DNA from 2 places in the Nocardiopsis gilva YIM 90087 genome. Region 2 is predicted to be linked to the other one. Evidence: riboswitches for the same ligand, from Rfam matches in the RefSeq annotation. Region 2 holds a riboswitch; the other holds the start of a gene.

Region 1 (10,083 bases), 1.7 Mb from region 2:
GAGCCCTCCACTTCGATCCCCAATCCTGTCTCTTCGCCGTTTGGCGCCGTCCGGTCCGACGCTGCCGGACGGGCCCGCGCCCCCGTTTCGGCGGGCCCGTCCGAGCGCCTTCACCCGTAAAGACAGCCGTAGGTGGCAGTTATGACGCGAGTTCGAGATATTTTTTTCTCAGGCCTTCTGCGGGGCGTTTCGGGAGGTCGGCGCCGAGGCGTGAAACCTCGGCGGTGCGGGGCGTCCAGCGGGCGGCGCCGGAGGGCCGCACCGGTGGTTGGACACGGGATCCGGACGCAGCGGAAAGGCAACGCATGACGGAACCGCAAGGCGATCACACCGAGCTACTTATCGGTGACGCCGAGCTTCTCGAAAGGGTCCGTAGCGGAGATACCGCCGCATACGCCACCCTCTATGAGCGGCACATCGACGCGGCGCGCGGCCTCGCCCGCCAGCTTGTCCGCGGCGAGGCCGAGGTCGACGACGTCGTCGCCGAGACCTTCACCCGCGTCTTCGGCGTCGTGCAGCGCGGCGGCGGACCGGACGACGGGTTCCGCCCCTACCTGCTCACCGCGGTCCGGCACGCCGTCTACGACCGGGCCCGCGGCGAGAAGCGCCAGGTCGTCACCGACGACATGGAGAAGTTCGACCGCGGCGAGCCCTTCGTGGACCCCGCCCTGCAGGGGCTGGAACGGTCGCTGATCGCCCGCGCCTTCCTCGCGCTGCGCCCCGAGTGGCAGTCGGTGCTCTGGTACACGGAGATCGAAGGGGTCAAACCCGCCGAGGCCGCCACGATCCTCGGCAAGACCCCCAACAACGTCGCCGCGCTCGCCTACCGCGCCCGCGAGGGCCTGCGCGAGAAATACCTGCAGATGCACCTCTCCGGCGAGGCGTCGGCGGAGAGCTGCCGCCCGGCGCTCGGCCTGCTCGGCTCCTACGTGCGGGGCGGGCTCGGCAAACGCGACACCGCCACCGTCGACCGGCACCTCGACGAGTGCGCGGAGTGCCGCGAGGTCTACGCCGAGCTGATGGACGTCAACTTCGGCCTGCCCGGCATCATCCTCCCGCTGTTCGCCGGCCCTGCCGCGGCCGGCTACCTCGCGTCGCTCCCCGGCGGGGCACTGTCCGCGGGCTGGTGGGGGCGGATGTCCCGGGGCCAGCAGCAGGCCACGGCCGCGGGCGCGGCGGCCACCGCCGTCGCGGCGGCCGCGGTCATCGCCCTGGTCAGCAACGACGAAACGGTCCCGCCTTCGCCCGACCAGCCGCCGGTCGCGGCCGAGCCGCCGGAGTCGCGGCCGGACCGGCCGCAGCCGGAGGACCCGCAGCCCGAGGCCCCTGACGCCGAGGAACCGGCGCCCCGGGCCCGCGGCCCCCACACCTCCGCCGCCAGTGGCGGCCCCGGAGGTTCCCGCCCCCGACCCGCCGGTGATCCTCCCCCCTGTGTCGGAGGAGCCGACGCCCGCCCCCTCGCCGTCGCCGCCCGAGCCCGACGAGCCGGTGGAACCGCCGGAAGCCGGCGTCCCCGACCTCGCCCCGGATCGACCCGGTGGGCGCGCTCGTGCCGGGCCGCACCGGGATCATCGTGATCAGCGTCGCGAACCGCGGCGACTCCGCCGAGGCCGACGTCGTCGCGGAAGTCGATCTGCCTCCGGGCGTCGCCCTCCGCGCCAGCGGGCGCCGGGGGAACGCCGCCCCCTTCGCTCCCAGCGACAGCGGCTGGAGCTGCACCGCCACCGCCGACGGCGGGAAGTGCGTCCGATCCGGTCTGGACGCCGGTGCGCGCACCACCGAATACCTCGACGTCGTCGTCTCTCCCCGCGCTACAGCGGGCGACCCCCCGCACATGACCGTGAGCTCCGGCGACGCCCGAGCGACCGCGGCCGGCTCGCGCGGCGTCGACCGGGGAGGCCAACCGGCCCGCTACGCCGCGGCCGGGCAGGTGCGCACCGAGAGCACCGGGAACGCGCTGCTGACCTGCGTGGACGATGACGATCGCTGGCGCCCCTGGCCGTGGTGGCCGATCGTGGTGAACAAGCCGGGCGGCGAGGTGACCCCCGCGCCCCCGGCCGCTCCGGCCTCTCCCAGCGGCTCGACTGCCTCCACCGCCCCCGAGGCCGACGAACAGCGGGCACCCGCCGCCCCGGACCCCGTGCCCGCACCCGCGTCGAGCGCCGGTCCCTCCGCGCCAGCGGCGCCACCCCCGTCGCCCTCCACATCGCAGTCCCCCTCCGCACTTCCCAGCCCCGCGCCCACTCCCGATGCCCCCTCCCCCGACGACGAGGACATCGACACCTCGGTGGACGACAAGGCCGAGGACGAGGCGGAGGAGACGATCGAGGAGATCATCGGCGAGTCCTCCGAGAGCGGCGAGTGCGCGCGTGCGCTGCAGCGCGAGGGCGAGTTCCGCGACAACGACATGTGGGACATGCGGCCCATGGACCTCGACGACGACCCGGGCACGGAGATGTCCAGTTCGGCGCGGTGGTCGCTGCCCGAGGGCGGCGCGGTCCGCTGGGCCGGGCTGTACTTCTCCGGTTCGGGCCGGTCCCCCGCGTCGGCGACGGCGAAGCTGCGCGGGCCGGGTGCGGACTCCTACATCGATGTGCGCGCCGATGAGGTCGGCCGCGCGAGGCTGCCCGGCTACCCCGCCTACCAGGCGTTCGCCGACATCACCGACATCGTGCGGGCACAGGGCGGGGGCGAGTGGTGGGTCGCCGACGTCCCCACGAAGACCGGAACGAGCACCTACGCGGGCTGGAGCATGGTCGTCGTCCTGGAGGACCCGGCCGAGACCTACAACCAGGCGATGGTGCTGGACGCGTCGCAGACCGTCTTCCACGACGACCAGGGCATGCGCTTCCCCCTGGCCGGACTGCTTCCGGCCGCCGTCCCGGCGACCGTCGACGTCGTCGCCTGGGAGGGGGACGCCGACCTTCCGGGCGACCAGGTGCTGTTGGACGGCACCGCGCTCACCCCGCAGGGCGGTGACGCGGATCCGAACAACGCCTTCGCCAGCTCCGCGCGCGGTGCCGTCGGCCCGCCGCTGGCGTTCGGCACCGACGTCGTGCGGTTCAACCCGGTTCTCCCGCGGGACCCGGAGGTCCGGCTGGTGACCCGGCAGGACGCGTACCTGGCCGGCGCGGTGGCCGTGACGGCGCCGATGCGGACATGACGACAGGCCCGAGAGCAAACAACCGCAGATCTCCGTGCGGCATCGGAATCCGCGCAGCTAGGACGCGTGAACCGAGGGTGATCATCCGGCCACGGGTGTCGGAGGGGGCACGCAAACCGAGACAGACTTGGTTAGGCTGTGGCCCGGCCTGTCTATTGGCCGAGGGCCGATCGTTGGATAGACCCGGTACATGCCCCCAGGTCCGGGTGACCAGCACAATGGGAAGGGGCGGTGTCGCGTGGATCGCTGCGCGCTGTTCGTGGACGCCGGCTACCTCCTTGCCGACGGTGCGATGGCTGTGCACGGAACCCGGAACCGGGACTCCGTGTCATGGGATTACGCGGGACTCGTTCAGCTCCTCAACGAGGTGGCGCGTGACCGCACGGGGCTCCCTCTGCTGCGCTGCTACTGGTACGAGGCGACGGCCGACGGCCGCCGCACCCAGGAGCAGGACGGCATCGCGGACATTCCCGGCATCAAGTTCCGAGCCGCGCGTATCCGTCCCGGCAGACGGGAGGGCGTCGAGAGCTACGTGCAACGGGACCTGACCACGCTCGCGCGCACGGGAGTGCTGTGCGAAGCGGTCCTGGTCAGCGGAGACGAGGACATGGCGCAGGTCGTGTCGGACGTCCAGGACCTCGGCGTCAGGGTTACCGTCGTGCACATCTCGGTCGAGGGCAACTGGACGATCTCGCGGGCGCTCCGCCGCGAGTGCGACGACCTCATCGAGATCGGGGCCGGGCACCTGCGCCCGTATGTCAATCTCCTCTCGGCCACCGGCGACGAGTCGGCCGAGACCACCACCCCGCTCACCAACGGGCGCTCGCACAGCGGCCCCGAGGTGACGCGCCGCCCGGTCACGGCGCACACCGGCGCCTCCAGGGTCGAACCTGCGGTCGGCAACACGGGTGGGATGGAGGCCATGTTCGCCTCCACCGGGGCGCAGCAGGCCATGACCGGCAGCGCCATGGACCAGCTGCGCGCCATGCGCCAAAGCATCGCCCAGCAGCGCGGCGGCGACCACCTCGCCCCGCAGGGCGGCACGGACTCCGGCCGCACCAACCCCTCCGGGCCCATCGACGTCAACGGGTTCCCGTCCGGCGGGTACGCCCCGCCGCAGCGCAGACGCGGCGAGGAGCCGACCGGCGGCCAGCAGTCGATGATGGCCAACCCGCCCACCGGTCCGCAGCCCAGCTTCGGCGCCACCGGCGGCGGACCCGCCGGACCCGCTGGACCCGGCGGCGGCACCGGGGCGCACCCGGGCATGCGCGACGTCGTGCAGAACGGCTACGGCGGTCCCGCGCAGGGCAACGGGGTCCCGCCAGGGCACCCCATGGGCCCCCACCAGCAAGGACCGCACCAGCAGGGGCCGCACCCGGCCGGACCACATCAGACCGGTCCCCACCACGACCCGATGATGGGCGGCGGCGCGCAGGGCTACGAGCGCGGCGCCCCACCCGGCCGGGGAACACCGCCTCCGGGGCCGGACCCCCGCGACCCCCGGTACCGGTCGCACACCGGCGAGAATCCGGCGTACGGAGGTAATACCGGCCCAAACCCTACCTATGGGGCCAGCACGGAAACTGAATCCGGATTCTCCGGTTCCCACGGACCCCGTCCGGGACCCGGATCCGGTGCTGGCCCCCGCCCCGAGCAACCGACCGCTCACGGTCCCTACGCCCCCACACCCCCGGGTGTGGGGCGCGTCGGGCCCGGAGCGGCATCGGCGTATTCCATCGACGACGCGGTGAATGCCGCGCGCCAGGAGGGGAACGACTTCGCCGAGTCGATCGCGCGCGACGCCCCCACCCTGTGGCTGGAGGCGGTGCTCGCGAGCCGTCCGCGGATGCCGTCCGACCTGGAGGCGCGCCTGCTGCAGGGGTCGGCGCTGCCGATCGACTTCCTGCTGCGCGACGAAGTCCGCGACGCGCTGCGGAACGGCTTCTGGAGTGCCCTGGAACGTGCCCGAGGCTGAGGTGTCACGGATCCGGGGCACGGCGCGGACCGAAGAGGGACCTAGGGAGGCTGGCAGTGACCCGCGTGACCACAGCCGATCTCGACCGGCTGGAATTCAGGGCGGTCCAGTCCGGCGACCATACCGATGTCGCACGCGAGCTCATCGCGCTCGCCAACCGGGTCGAGTCCGACAGCGAGATCTCCCGCGCCGAACTCTTCGTCCGCGCGGGTGAACAGTGGGAGATGGCCCAGGAGTTCGAGCGGGCCACGGCCGCCTACCAGCGGGCGATCGACGACGGCGGCATCACCGTCATCGACGCCCGCGCCCACCTGGCGGGGGCGCTGCTGGAGCTCGACGAGATCGACGCGGCCTACGCGCAGCTGGAGCGGCTGCGTAAAGAGGGGCCGCGCAATCTGCCCACCTACATCACCATCGCCGAGACCCTGCAGGCCCACGGCGACCTGACGGGGGCGCACGACTGGTCGACCCTGGGCGTGGAGCGGTTCCGGCACCAGGACGTGTCGGCCTATGTGCACGACCTGCTCATGGAACTGGTGCGGACGCGCTTCCGGATCCGGATGGACCTGGGCCTGACGGAAGACGCCCTGGACCGGCTACTCGACGACGAATAGCCGCCGCAGACGACGTCGCCGATTCCCCCGTTGATCTCGGAGATATTGGGGTCTCACGAGCGATTTTGACCCCAATATCTCCGAGATCAACGACAAGGGCGGAGCAGTGCCCGGCCCTCGGCATAGGCATCGACCAGGCTCCCGCCGCTGTAGTGCGCCCCGGCGATGTCGGCGAGGTGGTGATCGGCGTTGACCGCCACCGAGTGCGCAAGGTGCCGGAAGAGCGCCGCGTCCGACATGGAGTCCCCGTAGGCCACGCACCGCTCGCGCGCGATTCCCGCGTGTCGGCGCGCCTCCTCGACGATCCGCGGCTTGTCGGCGGGAGTGAGAATGTTCTCCGGCAGGGGTGGCTCAGTGAACGGCAGGGCCGGGAACCGGGACGCCACCACCTCATCGAAGCCAAAATCGAACAGTCGCTCGGCGTAGAAGTCGGGCGACATCGTGATGACCATCGAGCGCTCGCCCCGGGAGCGGATATCCCCGCACACATCGGCGATTCCGTCGAGAAACGGGCCGCTGCGGAAGACCCCTGCGACGTGGTCGTCGGTGAGCATGGGCCACACCTCGGGCAGCGCGGCGGCGAAGGCGCGGGTGTCGATCTCGCCGCTGGCGAAGGCCCGTTCGAGGTCGCGCAGCTCCGCCTCCGTGCCGGTCGCCCGTGCGATCTGAAGACTCGCGCTCGTACCCTTGAGCAGGGTGCCGTCCATGTCGAACACGTGCAGGTAGCTCATCCCCCTCGTGTACCACGGGCCCCGCACGCTCCGCGACCGAAAATTCACCGCGACACACCCCTATATTGAGGTGTTCCCGGCCGGGCGCCACTAGATGTAGTATCTCTCCCGCTGATGGTTCACCCGGCGGTCGAGGCGTTCTGATCGTTCGACGCGGGTGAGGCAAGAGGGAACCCGGTGCGAGTCCGGGACTGCCCCGCAGCGGTGAGCGGGAACGAACGCCATCCCCACGGCACTGGGCGCCACGCCATGACCCCCGGGAAGCCGATGGCCGGTAGGTGGAGGACACGGGTCACGCCGTCCTCCGACGCCCGCGAGTCCGAAGACCTGCCATCGGCGTGCACGCGTCCGACGTGCACTGCAACGGGGCCTCGAGGGCGGGCCGCCGCGAATCAGGGAGTACGACGACCTCGCGCCGAGGGGCGCGGGGCGAACCCTCCCCTGTGTGCTGGTGCGCGCCGTCCTTCGACACCCCAACCGGTTGTCGTCTACCTGGTTGGAGCCACCATGACCCTCGATCTCGACGTTGCCGCGGCGGAGCCCGCGCACGCGAACCCCGCGAGCGATCCGATGGAGCGGGTCGGACAGGTGGTGCACGAGGCCTGCGCCGGGCTGACGGGGGTGTCGGCCGACAAGGTCATCGCGGAGACCCGGCGCGGCCTCTACCCCGGGATCACCTCCGACGAGCTGGAACTCGCGCTGGTCATGGCGGCTCGCACGTTCGTGGAGGCTGACCCCGACTACTCCCACGTCGCCGCGCGGCTGCTGCTGGACAAGCTCCGCCGGGAGGCGCTGACCTTCCTCTCCGGCGCGTTCGACGAGGCCGACCAGGCCCAGATGGCCGAGCGCTACTCCGACTACCTCGCGGCTTACATCGCCCGCGGCGTGGAACTGGGCCAGCTCGACCCCCGCCTCGCCACCTTCGACCTCACCCGCCTCGGCGCGGCCCTGCGCCCCGAGCGCGACCTGGACTTCACCTTCCTCGGCCTGCAGACGCTGTACGACCGCTACTTCCTGCACAGCGACGGCACCCGCTACGAGCTGCCGCAGGCCTTCTTCATGCGGGTCGCGATGGGCCTGGCCCTCAACGAGGACGACCGCGAGGCGCGGGCCATCGAGTTCTACGGCCTGATCTCGTCGTTCGACTTCATGTGCTCCACCCCGACCCTCTTCAACGCGGGCACCCAGCGCGCCCAGCTCTCCTCCTGCTTCCTCACCACCATCGGCGACGACCTGCAGTCGATCTTCCACGGCATCAGCAACAACGCGCTGCTGTCCAAGTACTCCGGCGGCCTGGGCAACGACTGGACCCCGGTCCGCGGCATCGGCGCCCACATCAAGGGCACCAACGGCCAGAGCCAGGGCGTCGTCCCCTTCCTCAAAATCGCCAACGATACAGCCGTGGCTGTCAACCAGGGAGGAAAGCGGAAGGGCGCGGTCTGCGCGTACCTGGAGACCTGGCACATCGACATCGAGGAATTCCTCGACCTGCGCAAGAACACCGGTGACGACCGGCGGCGCACGCACGACATGAACACCGCCAACTGGGTGCCCGACCTGTTCCTGCAGCGGGTCGAGGCCAACGGCGAGTGGACGCTGTTCTCCCCCGACGAGGTGCCCGACCTGCACGACCTCTACGGGGCCGAGTTCGCCGAGGCCTACACCGCCTACGAGCGGGCCGCCGAGGCCGGGGAGATCAAGGTGTGGCGCCGCGTGCGCGCGGTCGACCTGTGGCGGCGCATGCTCACCATGTTGTTCGAGACCGGGCATCCGTGGATCGCCTTCAAGGACCCGTGCAACCTGCGCTCGCCGCAGCAGCACAGCGGCGTGGTGCACTCGTCCAACCTGTGCACCGAGATCACCCTGAACACCAGCGCCGACGAGGTCGCCGTCTGCAACCTCGGCTCGGTCAACCTGGCCCGGCACGTGACCGAGGACGGCATCGACGCCGAGCGGCTGCGCCGCACCGTGCACACGGCGGTGCGCATGCTCGACAACGTGATCGACGTGAACTTCTACACGATCCCCGAGGCCGAGCGGGCCAACATGCGCCACCGGCCGGTGGGGCTGGGCCTCATGGGGTTCCAGGACGCGCTGTTCAGGCTGCGGCTGCCGATGGGCTCGCAGGGCGCGGTGGAGTTCGCCGACGAGAGCATGGAGCTCATCTCCTACCACGCGATCACCGCGTCGATGGAGCTGGCCGCCGAGCGCGGGGCCTATGAGACCTTCGAGGGCTCGCTGTGGAGCAAGGGCGTGCTGCCGATCGACTCGCTGCAGCTGCTGGACGACGCGCGCGGCGGTGACCTCGACGTCGACACCACGGCCCGGCTGGACTGGGAGACCCTGCGGGAGCGTGTGCGCACCGTGGGGATGCGCAACTCCAACGTCATGGCGATCGCCCCGACGGCCACCATCGCCAACATCACCGGCGTCGGCCAGTCGATCGAGCCGATCTACCGCAACCTGTTCGTGAAGTCGAACATGTCCGGCGACTTCACCGTCGTCAACCCCTACCTGGTGCGCGACCTCAAGGAGCGCGGCCTCTGGGACGACGACATGGTCTCCCAGCTCAAGCTCTACGACGGCAGCCTCGGCGCGATCGACCGCGTGCCGGACGACCTGAAGGACCTGTACGCGACCGCGTTCGAGGTCGACCCCTCCTGGCTGGTCGACGCGGGGTCCCGGCGGCAGAAGTGGCTCGACCAGGCGCAGTCGCTGAACCTCTACATGGCGGCCCCGAGCGGCCGGAAGCTCGACGAGCTGTACCGGCGTGCGTGGCGCAAGGGCCTGAAGACCACGTACTACCTGCGCTCGCAGAGCGCCACGCACGTGGAGAAGAGCACGCTGAAGGGCACCGACGGCAAGCTGAACGCGGTCGCCGCCACTCCGACGCCCACGGCTGCCCCCTCGCCGTCCCCTGCGGCGGCCGTGTCGCCGGGGGCGAGCGCACCGGCCCCCACCTCGGCAGCCGGGACCCCCTCCACCGCCCCGGAACTGGACCCGGACGCCGGTTCCACCTGCTCCATCGACGACCCCGACTGCGAAGCCTGCCAGTAGAGAACTGCCCGCAGCCGCCCTCAGCAGACGTTCCGAAGGATCCAATCACCACATGACGACCACCCATGAGCCCGACACCACCGGCCTCGGCGCCATCGACCGCGACGGCGGCCGCGTCAGCGTCGACGACAAGTCGATGATCAACGCCCGCGCCGACGTCAACCAGCTGCTCCCGCTCAAGTACACCTGGGCGTGGGACAAGTACCTGGCGGGCTGCAACAACCACTGGATGCCGACCGAGGTCGCCATGCAGGCCGACATCGCGCTGTGGAAGTCGCGCGACGGCCTGACCGAGGACGAGCGCCTCATGCTCAAGCGCAACCTGGGCTTCTTCGCCACGGCGGAGTCCCTGGTGGCCAACAACATCGTGCTCGCGGTCTACCGGCAGCTGACCAACCCCGAGTGCCGCCAGTACCTGCTGCGCCAGGCCTTCGAGGAGGCCGTGCACACGCACACCTTCCAGTACATCTGCGAGAGCCTCGGCCTGGACGAGGGCGAGCTGTTCAACATGTACCGGGAGGTCCCCTCCATCACGGAGAAGGA
Region 2 (10,083 bases):
CGTCGCGCACGTCACCCGGCTCGAAGCCGCGCTGGTGCCAGGTGATGCGTCCGGAGGAGGCGAGGTCCTCCAGGGCCGCCGTGACCTCGGGCGCGATCACGGTCACCTTCGCCCCCGCCTCCAGGAGGTTGGGGACCCGGCGTTGGGCGACGCGGCCGCCTCCGACGACCAGAACGTCGCGCCCGTTCATGCGCAAGCCGAGAAGATACGTCACCTGGGTTGACCTCCAGATCTGCGACCGTTTCCGAACGCGGGCCACGACGTGCCCGGGCCTGGTCGATCCGAATCCCCGCGATCGCTCCCCGGCGCCGTTCGCCCCCTGATCCGGCACGTGTCCCGCTGTTCCCTGCGCACCCGTGCTCGACAGTGAGGTGGGATGCGTCGATGCCCCAAAAAATACCGTGTCAAACCGGGGTTTCGCCCGCGCTCCCGCACATAACGCACGCCCGCGCCCTGCGGCGATCGCGGTATCGGTCCCCTCTGTCCTTTCATAGCAGCATCGCCGAAACAGGGGGTTATCGGCCACCCACGTTACGACGTGACGAACACACCACGTGCGCTAACACCCGCGTGCGGGAGCGCCGCAGGCGGACCGGACACCCGCCCGGGAGCCGCCCTGCCCTGCAGGAACGGGCCACGACGGCCAGCCGGGCCGCGTCCGAAAGACGAGGGTGCCCCGGGAGGTGCGGCACCACCCGTCGATCGTGCCGCACCTCACCGCGGGGCACGCCGAAGGCGGCAGGAACCCGGCCCGGCCGCACGGCGCAGCGCCCCGCGCTCCTTGCCGTCACGCCCGCTCGGAAACCCCGGCGGAGTCGAAGGTGGCGACACTGCGCAGCGCACGCGCCGCTCCCTGGAGCAGCGGGAGCGCGAGTAGCGCACCCGAGCCCTCGCCCAGGCGCATCTCCAGGTCCACCAGGGGCTGCAGGCCGAGGTGCTCCAGCGCCACGCTGTGCCCCGGCTCGGCGGACCGGTGCCCGGCGAAGCAGGCGTGGTGCACCTCGGGGGCGATGGCCGACGCCGCGAGAGCAGCGGCACCGGCGATCACACCGTCGAGCAGCACCGGGACTCTGAGGGCGGCGGCGCCGAGGATGAACCCGGCGAGCGCGGCGTGCTCCAGGCCGCCCACGGCGGCGAGCACGCCGACCGGATCGTGGGACTCGACCGCGTTGACCGCCAGCGCGCGGCGGACCACCTCGATCTTGTGCTCGTGCATGGCGTCGTCCACGCCGGTGCCGCGCCCGGTCACCTCGGCCGGGTCGACGCCGGTGAAGGCGGCGATCAGCGCGGCGGAGGCGGTCGTGTTGGCGATGCCCATGTCGCCGGTGATCAGGCAGCGGTTGCCCGCCGAGGACAGGTCGCGGGCGACCTCGATCCCCGCCTCGATGGCGAACTCGGCCTGGGTGCGGGTCATGGCCGGGCCCTGGGTCATGTCGGCCGTGCCGCGGGCGACCTTGCGCGGCAGCAGCCCCGGGACCGTGGGCAGATCACCGGCGACACCGACGTCCACCACGGTCACCTCGGCGCCGACCTGCTCGGCGAAGGCGTTGGCGACGGCGCCCCCGGCAAGGAAGTTCTGCACCATCTGCCCGGTGACCTCCTGCGGCCAGGAGGTCACCCCCTGGGCGTGCACGCCGTGGTCACCGGCGAAGATCGCGACGGCGGCGGGCTCGGGGATCGGCGGCGGACACTCCCCCGCCAGCCCCGCGAGCCGAACCGAGACCTCCTGCAGCTCGCCGAGCGCGCCCGGCGGCACGGTCATGCGGGAATGCCGGTCCTCCGCCTCCCGCACGGCACGCTGGTTGAGGGGGCCGATGGCTGCGATGGTCTCCTCCAGCAGACTCGTCGGCTCTTCGCCGGGCAGGCCGCGTCGGCCGTAGTTGTCGCGGTGGACGGCCCAGGAGAGCGGGCGACGCTGGGCCCACCCGCCCAGGGCGAGTTCCGGCTCCGGGGGGAAGTCCTCCACGTAGCCGACGCACAGGTACGCCACGACCTGCAGGTGCGGGGGGAGGTCGAGGGCGCTCGCGACGTCGCGTTCGTCGAAGAAGCTCACCCAGCCGATCCCGACGCCCTCCGCGCGGGCGGCCAGCCACAGGTTCTGCACGGCCAGCGCCGTGGAGTAGGTGGCGGTCTGCGGTTGCGCGTGCCGCCCCAGGGTGTGCCGTCCGCCGCGGGTCGGGTCGACGGTGACGACGACGTTGATCGGCGTGTCCAGGATGGCCTCGACCTTGAGCCCGGAGAACGCGCGAGCGCGGGCGGCCGGGAGCGCGCGGGCGTATTCCTCGCGCTGGGTCTGGGCCAGCTCCTGGACGCGCGTGCGCACGTCGGGGTCCTCCACGATGAGGAAGTCCCAAGGCTGGGAGAAGCCGACCGAGGGCGCCATGTGCGCGGCGGTGAGGATGCGCGTGAGGACCTCGTCGGGCACGGGGTCGGGGCGGAAGCCCATGCGGACGTCGCGGCGCTCGCGGATCGCCCGGTAGACCGCTTCGCGCTCCGCGTCGGCGTAGGTGTGCGGATCGTGGCCCGCGAGTGCTCTCCGCGGTGATGCGTCGGACGGCGACGGCCCCTTGGGCTCGGACTGCGGCGCGAACGGAGGCTCCTGCGACGACTCGGCGCGCTGCTCATAGGCGGCCGGACCGGCCGCGTAAGCCTCGACGGTGGTCGCGGGAACGCGGTCGGGACCGCCTCCTCGCAGCGGGATGACGTTCGGTTCCAAAGGGGGTTCCGTTTCCTGTTCCTGTCCGGTTTCCTGGTGCGGTTCGGCCACGTAGGCCGACGGCGTGGTCGGGGGCGGAGGCACCGACTCGGAGGCCGCGGCGGATGTCGTCGACGTCGGCTCCCGCTCGGACTCGGGCGCGGGGTCGGCGGACGTGTCAGCGGGAGCGGCAGACCGGTCGGCCGACTCAGCCTCCGGTTCCGGCTCCGGTACCGGCTCGGGCTCCGGTGGCGGCGCCGCCGCGGGTTCGGGCCTGGCATAGGGCCCGGGCACGGGCTGCCGTTTCTCCGGCGTGTGGAACGGGTTGGGTCGCGGTGCGGTTCCTCCGGAACCTGTCACGGGTCCCGTGGGCGCCCCCGCGCCCCGGCCCGCCTCCGGGAGACCGTCGAGCAGTCCCCGCGCGGTCGCCTCACGGGCGCCGCGCGGGACATCACGGGCGGGACGACGTGCGGAGTCCCGGTTGTCCTTGGCTCCCCGTCGTCCGGAATAGCGGCGCTTGTCGTCACCGGTCATGATGTTCCTCCGGCGGAACCGGCCACGGCACCGCCCCAGCCGGTCGCGTGTCTCTTCGGCATGTACTCCCCCTTAGTCACCGGCGCCGAGGTCTCCTCGCCCCCAGGCGCGTCCGGCCCTCGGCTCCGCACCCATCCATTCGAGATCACCATCAGCGGGCACCGGACACAAGACGCTTTTTGCCTCCAACTCGGCTACAGCAACTGTGCCAGAACGCGCGTCAGTCGACGGGCGGTATCACGCTCCCGGACGGCGACGCGCAACCAGTCCGGCCCGAGCCCCGGGAAGGTGTCGCAGCGCCGCAGGGCGATGCCGCGCTCGCGCAACCGCGCCCGCACGCCCGCCCCGTCCTCGGCTCTGACCAGCAAGAACGATGCGGCGGCCGCAGGGGTGACGTGAAGGCCGAGAGCACGCAGGTCGGCGGCGAGCCCGGCACGCTCGTCGGCCAGCTCCCGCGCCCAAGCGTCGGCCTCCGCCACCGCCTCGGGCGCGCTACACGCCTCGGTGGCGACGAGCGCGGGGGTCGAGACCGACCACAGCGGCTGGGCGTCGGCCAAGCGCGCGACGAGGCCGGGATCGGCGAGCAGGTATCCGGCGCGGAGCCCGGCCAGCCCCCAGGTCTTGGTGAGGCTGCGCACCACCACGAGCCCGGGAACGTCGGAACGCCCCGCCAGGGATTCCGGCTCGCCGGGAACACAGTCGGCGAACGCCTCGTCCACGACAAGGATCCGCCCCGGACGCGCCAACCGTTCCAGCACGCCCGCCGGGTGCAGGACGGAGGTGGGGTTGGTGGGGTTCCCGATCACGACCAGGTCGGCGTCCTCAGGCACGAGCGCCGGATCGAGGGTGAAGTCCGGCGGCAGGATGGCCCGCTCGACCTGGTGTCCGGCCGCACACAGCGCCGCCTCGGGCTCGGTGAACTGCGGATGCACCACAACCGCCCGACGCGGCGTCAGCACCCGTGCCAGCAGCACGAACACCTCGGCGGCACCGGCGGCTAGGAGAACGTCGGCCGGGTCGCGCCCGTGCCGCCGTGCCACGGCCTGCCGCGCCACCGAGGAATCGGGATAGGCGGCGAGGTCGCCGACGGACGCACGGATGCGCTCGGCCAGCCATGCGGGCGGTGTCCCGGTCCGCACATTCACCGCGAAGTCGAGAAGCCCGGGACCGGTCTCGGAATCACCGTGGTGCCGAAGGTCCACCTCGGACTCCCCGGAGACGGAGCCATCCCCGCCCACGGGCGTCCCCACCACGTCCCGCACCTGCAGCCACCTCGCTGTTCTCCGCGACAACCCGGACGACAGCGCACCCTACACCGCCACATATCGCCCGCACGGCCCCGCCCCGCCGTCGATGATCACGGGAGTCCCTCTGGCTTTGTCCAGCTAGTCCGATGAATCCGCGTAATCACCAGTGGATGAGGGCACAGTGGTCAGGAGTGGCCACCCGGTCCGGTGGGATCCGGGTGGCCACGCGTGCCGTGTCAGTGGCCGTGCCCGTGGGCGTGGCCATGGCTATGCCCGTGGCCGTGGGCGGGGTCGTCCGGGTGGTGGTGGGGTGTCTGCGGGGCGCCGACCTTGTCTTCGAAACCGGGGAGGGCGATGCGGTAGACGCAGGTGTCGCAGTTCATGCGGATGTCTCCGGCCAGGGCCTCGTCGTAGCGTTCGACGATCATGTCCGCGAGGCCGTCGCAGTCGCCGATCACCGGCGCGCAGCGGATGTCCAGGTCGGGGTGGTCGGCGGCGAAGGCCATGGACTCGTCGACGACGCGGTCCGGGAGGATGCCGGAGAACAGGAAGTAGGGCAGTACCACGACGCGGCGGGCGCCCAGGCGGCGGATGCGGTCCAGGCCTTCGCACACGCTCGGCCAGGCCAGGGAGATGAACGCCGGTTCGACGAAGGAGACGCCGCGCTGCTTGGCGTGGCCCTCCTGGAACAGGCGGGCGACCTTGCACACCTCGGCGTTGGCGTCGGGGTCGGTGGAGCCGCGGCCGACCAGGAGGACGGCGGTCTCGCCCGCCGCACCGGTCTCAGCGGACTCACCGGCGGGGTCGGAGTCGGTGCCGAGGACGTCGTCGAGTCGTTCGGCGAGCAGCCGGAGCATGGTCGGGTGCGGGCCGAGCGGGCGTCCGTAGACGTAGTCGAACCCGTCGTGCCGTTCCTTCTCGCGGATCAGCGCGCCGGGGATGTCGCCCTTGGCGTGTCCGGCCGCGACCAGCATCATCGGCACGCTCACCACACGGCGGTGGCCCCGGCCGTAGAGCTCGCCGACCGCGTCGGTCAGCGGCGGCGGCGAGAGCTCGATGAAGCCCCCGGCGACCTCGCGGTCGTCGAGGCGGCGGTCGAGCCGCTCGACGAACGCCATGAAGTCGGCGACGCCCTTCTCGTCCCGGGTGCCATGTCCGACCAGCAACAGCGGGGGTTTCATCGTGGACCTCTCACGTTCTTCTCGGGCTGGCCCCGGCTCGCGGCGGCCGGGGAGATTCATGCGGTGGGGACGGGAAATCGGCCGGACGGCCACGGTCACGGGGTGGGGCCGTAGAGCAGGGCGTTCAGCGCGGCGGCCGCCACGGCCGAGCCCCCCTTCTCCGAGACGTTGCTGACCTGGGGCAGTCCGGACTCGCGAAGGGCGGCCTTGGACTCGGCGGCACCGACAAAGCCGACCGGGAGGCCGATGACCAGGAGCGGATCGACGCCGCGGGCGATGATCTCCTCGAGCGCGGTGGGCGCGCATCCCACGACCCAGACCGCGCCGGGGCCGACCTCGGAAAAGGCGGATCGGACCGCGGCGGCGGAGCGGGTGATGCCGGTCGCGCGGGCCAGGCGCGCGGTGTTCTCCTCGGCGATACGGCAGACGCTGGGGCGGGCGGTGATGCCGGAGGCGACCATGGCGACGTCGGCCACGATGGGGGCGCCGTCGGCCAGGCCTGCCGCGGCCGCGGTCACCGCGGTGTCGTCGATGACCAGGTCGGTGGCGTAGTCGAGGTCGGCACTGGCGTGGATGACCCGTTCGGCGACGGCGCGGCTCAGCGGTGGCAGGTGCCCCAGGTCGACGCGTGACCGCAGGATGCGGAAGGACTCCACCTCGATCGGATGGACCTGACGGTTCAACTGCGTTCCCTTTCTCCGTTCAGCTGTTCACCGCTGTCGGGGATCGTGGTTCCGGTGCGCGGGCCGACCACCGGGTTCGGCGCCGCCCTGGCCTCGGATCACGCACCGGTCTCTGCCGGTCCGTTCTCTGCCGGTCCGTCGCCCACCTCGATGATCGCGTCGGCCGGGCAGACCTCGATGCACTCCAGGCAGCCCGTGCACCGCTCCGGCAGCACGTCGAGCGTGCCGCCGTTGGGACGGAAGGCGTGTTCCGGGCAGGTCAGCAGGCACGCGCCGCACGCCGTGCACGCCGAGGTCACGGCCACGGGCGCCACCGCGCAACCGAGTTCAGGCATGGCTCCCCCACGGTGTCGGACCCGGTACCGCCGCTTCGAGCGGGGCCGCGCCCGGTCACCTTACATGGCCACCGGATCGTGTCCACGCGGCCGGTGGTGCCGGGCGCGGTGCGCCCCCGATGTGGTTTCGGCGTGGCCGCAGGCCCTACGCCGCAGGGGTTTCGGGCCTACTGACGACCGCTATTGCGAATACTTGGCTATTGCGAACCTCGCGGCCAGGGCATACCTTCGTGGAGCCGTGGTGTTCGGGAAGTCCGGTGCGAAACCGGCGCGGCCCTCGCCACTGTGAACGGGAAGCCCGGTGCCCCGCCCGCCGCAGCCAGCGGAACGGACGGCTCACGGCCACTGGGGGACGTCCGGCCGCGGACGCGCCCTTGGGAAGGTCGGCGACGGGCGTCGACCCGGAGCCAGGAGACCGGCCACGGCACGTGACGACCGTCCACGAGGTGTTGGAGATTGGTCCCCCACACATGCATATCGCCGAAGGCTTCCTCCCGCCCGTCCACGCCGTGGCCTGGACCGCGGTCTCAGCGCCGTTCGTCATTCACGGCGTCCGCTCGCTGACCACGACGATCCGGACCAACCCCGAGTCCAAGCTGCTTCTCGGTGCCGCCGGTGCGTTCTGCTTCGTGCTGTCCGCGCTGAAGATCCCCTCGGTGAGCGGCAGCAGTTCCCATCCGACGGGGACCGGCCTGGGCGCGGTGCTCTTCCGACCACCGGTCATGGCCGCCCTCGGCACGATCACCCTGCTGTTCCAAGCCTTACTCCTCGCCCACGGCGGCCTGACCACGCTGGGCGCCAACGTCTTCTCGCTCGCGATCGTCGGGCCGTGGGTCGCCTACGGTGTGTACCGCCTGGTGCGGGGGCTGACCAGGGCACTGCCGGAGCACACGTCGCTGGGGCTCGCGGTGTTCTTCGCCGCCAGCCTGGCCAGCCTGGGCACCTACTCGGTGACCAGCCTCCAGCTCGCACTCGCCTTCCCCGACGCGCAGAGCGGCGTCCTGGGCTCGTTCGTCAAGTTCGGCGCCATCTTTTCGGTCACCCAGATACCGCTCGCGATCATCGAGGGTCTGGTGACCGTGATCATCGTGCGACTGCTGATCAAGGCGAGCCGGAGTGAACTGCTGCGGCTCGGCGTGCTGCGCACCGCCGCGGCCCCCACCACCCCGGTCGAGCGAAAGGCGGTGTGAGCGATGACGTCGACGAACCCGAACACCGAGCGCCCGCCGAGCGGCGAGCCGACGAACGAGCGCAGCCGCCGATGCCCACCGCCGAAGGCCGAACCGCATGGGCGGCGGAGCCGAGTGAGGAGGGGAGCGCGAGCCGAGGCGCAGGACGGCGACCGGCACCCCGCGGCGTGGGCCACCTGGGCCATGGTCGCCGCCATCGCCGTGATCGCGGTTCTGCCGCTGGCGATAGGTGCGGGCGACTCCCGCGAGGAACCCTTCGCCGGCGCCGACGCGCAGGGGCAGCAGGCCGTTGAGGACATCGACCCGGCCTACGAGCCGTGGTTCTCCCCCATCGTCGAGCTGCCCTCGTCCGAGGTCGAGTCAGGGCTCTTCGCGCTGCAGGCCGCGATCGGCGCGGGCATCATCGGCTACTACTTCGGCGTCGTGCGCACACGCTCACGGATGCGCACGGAGCAGGCGCAGGCCACCGGCGGCCCGACCGACTCCACCCGTGCGGGAGACGCGGCCGGTGATGCGGTGGCTGATGCGAGCGGCGCACCTCGGGGTGCGGAAGTCCCGGACGGCTCCGAACCGACGCGCGGCTGAGCAGCGGCGCCCATGCTGGCCATCGATGCCGCCGCCTACAAGAGCCCGTGGCGCGACGTGCACCCCGCCGTCAAGGGCACCCTCTTCGGCGGCCTGCTGCTGTGCGCGCTCGCCCTCCCGGCCTGGCCGGGCGCCGCGATCACGGCGGTGACCGCCCTCGTCGTGGCGTTCGGCCCGGCAGGGGTGGAGCCGCGCGCGTTCGCCCGCGCCGCCTGGGCTCCGCTGCTGTTCATCCTCACCGGATCGGTGACGCTGCTGTTCAGCGTCGGCGCTCCGGGCGACGCGGCCGCCGGCCCCGCGCTGGGGCCGGTGGCGTGGGACCCCGACGGTCTGGCGCGGGCCGCCGAAATCGTCGGCCGCGCCACGGCGGCACTGCTGTGCCAGCTGCTGTTCGCCTTCACCACCCCGCTCGCCGACCTGCTGCCCCGCCTCACCCGCATCGGGCTGCCGGCCGCGCTCGTGGAGATGGTCGCGCTGATCTACCGGATGCTGTTCGTGACGCTCGACACCGCCCGCCGCATCGGCACGGGGCAGGCCGGACGGCTGGGCTACGCCACCCGGCGCGCCTGGATCCGGTCGGTCGGCTCCCTGGGTGCCGCGCTGTTCATCCGCTCCTACGACCGGGCCCAGCGCATGCAGCGGGGCCTGGAATGCCGGGGCTACACCGGCGAACTGACCGTCCTCGTCGACGCGCTGCCGCTGCGTCCCCAGGCGCTCCTCGCGGCGGCCGCCGTCCCGCTTCTCGTCGCCGCGGCGACCATCGGCTCCGGAGTCTGGCTTTGACCTCGCTTGACGTGTCCCCCGGCGGTGCCCCCGCCACCGCACCCGCCGTGCTGGCGGGGCGCGACCTGGCCTTCGCCTATGACGACGCCGACCCCGTCTTCACCGGTCTGAACGTGGCGGTCGCGGCCGGGGAGGTACTGGCCGTGCTGGGCCCCAACGGCGGGGGCAAGACCACGCTGCTGCGCCTGCTGGCGGGCAGCCTGCGGCCGCGGTCCGGGGAGATCCTGCTGGACGGCGCCGGTGTCCCGCAGAGTCGGCGCGGCATCGGCGGCCTCCGCCGCCGGGTCCAGCTCGTCTTCCAGGACCCCGACGACCAGCTGTTCTCGGCGAGCGTGCGGCAGGACGTGTCGTTCGGACCGCTCAACCAGGGGCTGGACACCGACACGGTACGCGAGCGCGTGGACTGGGCGCTCGATGCTCTCGACATCACCGGCCTCGCCGGCCAACCCACCCACCTGCTCTCCTATGGGCAGCGCAAGCGCGTGGTGCTGGCCGGAGCCCTGGCGATGCGCCCCTCCGTCCTCATCCTGGACGAACCGACCGCCGGGCTCGATCCGGCCGGGGTGGAGTCGCTGCTCGCCACGCTGGAGGGGCTGCGCGCGTCCGGCACGACGCTGGTCGTCTCCACCCACGAGGTGGACCTGGCCTACCGGTGGGCGGACCGCGCCCTGGTGATCGATCACGGCGTGCTGGGTGTGGGACCGGTCCGGCAGGTGCTGGGCGACACCGCCCTGCTGTCCGCCGCCCGCCTCCGCCCGGCCTGGGGTCCGGCGGTGGGCCGGGCGCTGCGCACGAGCGGGCTCCTCCCCGACGACGCCCCCGACCCCCGCACGCCGGAGGAGGTCGCGGC

Evidence for each region. A riboswitch is a leader RNA that binds a small molecule or an ion and turns the genes downstream of it on or off. The one in region 2 is predicted to bind cobalamin.
Region 1: it holds a riboswitch for cobalamin, as region 2 does, so the genes downstream of both, CDO52_RS01025 (ribonucleoside-diphosphate reductase subunit alpha) here and CDO52_RS20550 (energy-coupling factor ABC transporter permease) in region 2, are expected to answer to the same signal.

The regions. Positions count from the first base shown of each region.
Region 1 is NZ_CP022753.1:161,359-171,441, reverse strand. It holds gene CDO52_RS28505 (sigma-70 family RNA polymerase sigma factor) at 306-1,577, shown strand; gene CDO52_RS29030 (hypothetical protein) at 1,538-3,163, shown strand; gene CDO52_RS01040 (NYN domain-containing protein) at 3,402-5,138, shown strand; gene CDO52_RS01035 (hypothetical protein) at 5,195-5,752, shown strand; gene CDO52_RS01030 (HAD family hydrolase) at 5,839-6,483, opposite strand; cobalamin riboswitch at 6,582-6,832, shown strand; gene CDO52_RS01025 (ribonucleoside-diphosphate reductase subunit alpha) at 6,991-9,540, shown strand; gene CDO52_RS01020 (ribonucleotide-diphosphate reductase subunit beta) at 9,593-10,083, shown strand, end outside.
Region 2 is NZ_CP022753.1:4,577,430-4,587,512, forward strand. It holds gene cobA (uroporphyrinogen-III C-methyltransferase) at 1-190, opposite strand, end outside; gene cobT (nicotinate-nucleotide--dimethylbenzimidazole phosphoribosyltransferase) at 788-3,229, opposite strand; gene cobC (Rv2231c family pyridoxal phosphate-dependent protein CobC) at 3,424-4,482, opposite strand; gene CDO52_RS20535 (sirohydrochlorin chelatase) at 4,713-5,657, opposite strand; gene CDO52_RS20540 (precorrin-8X methylmutase) at 5,753-6,340, opposite strand; gene CDO52_RS20545 (DUF362 domain-containing protein) at 6,439-6,675, opposite strand; cobalamin riboswitch at 6,898-7,113, shown strand; gene CDO52_RS20550 (energy-coupling factor ABC transporter permease) at 7,104-7,865, shown strand; gene CDO52_RS20555 (energy-coupling factor ABC transporter substrate-binding protein) at 7,869-8,450, shown strand; gene cbiQ (cobalt ECF transporter T component CbiQ) at 8,463-9,233, shown strand; gene CDO52_RS20565 (energy-coupling factor ABC transporter ATP-binding protein) at 9,230-10,083, shown strand, end outside.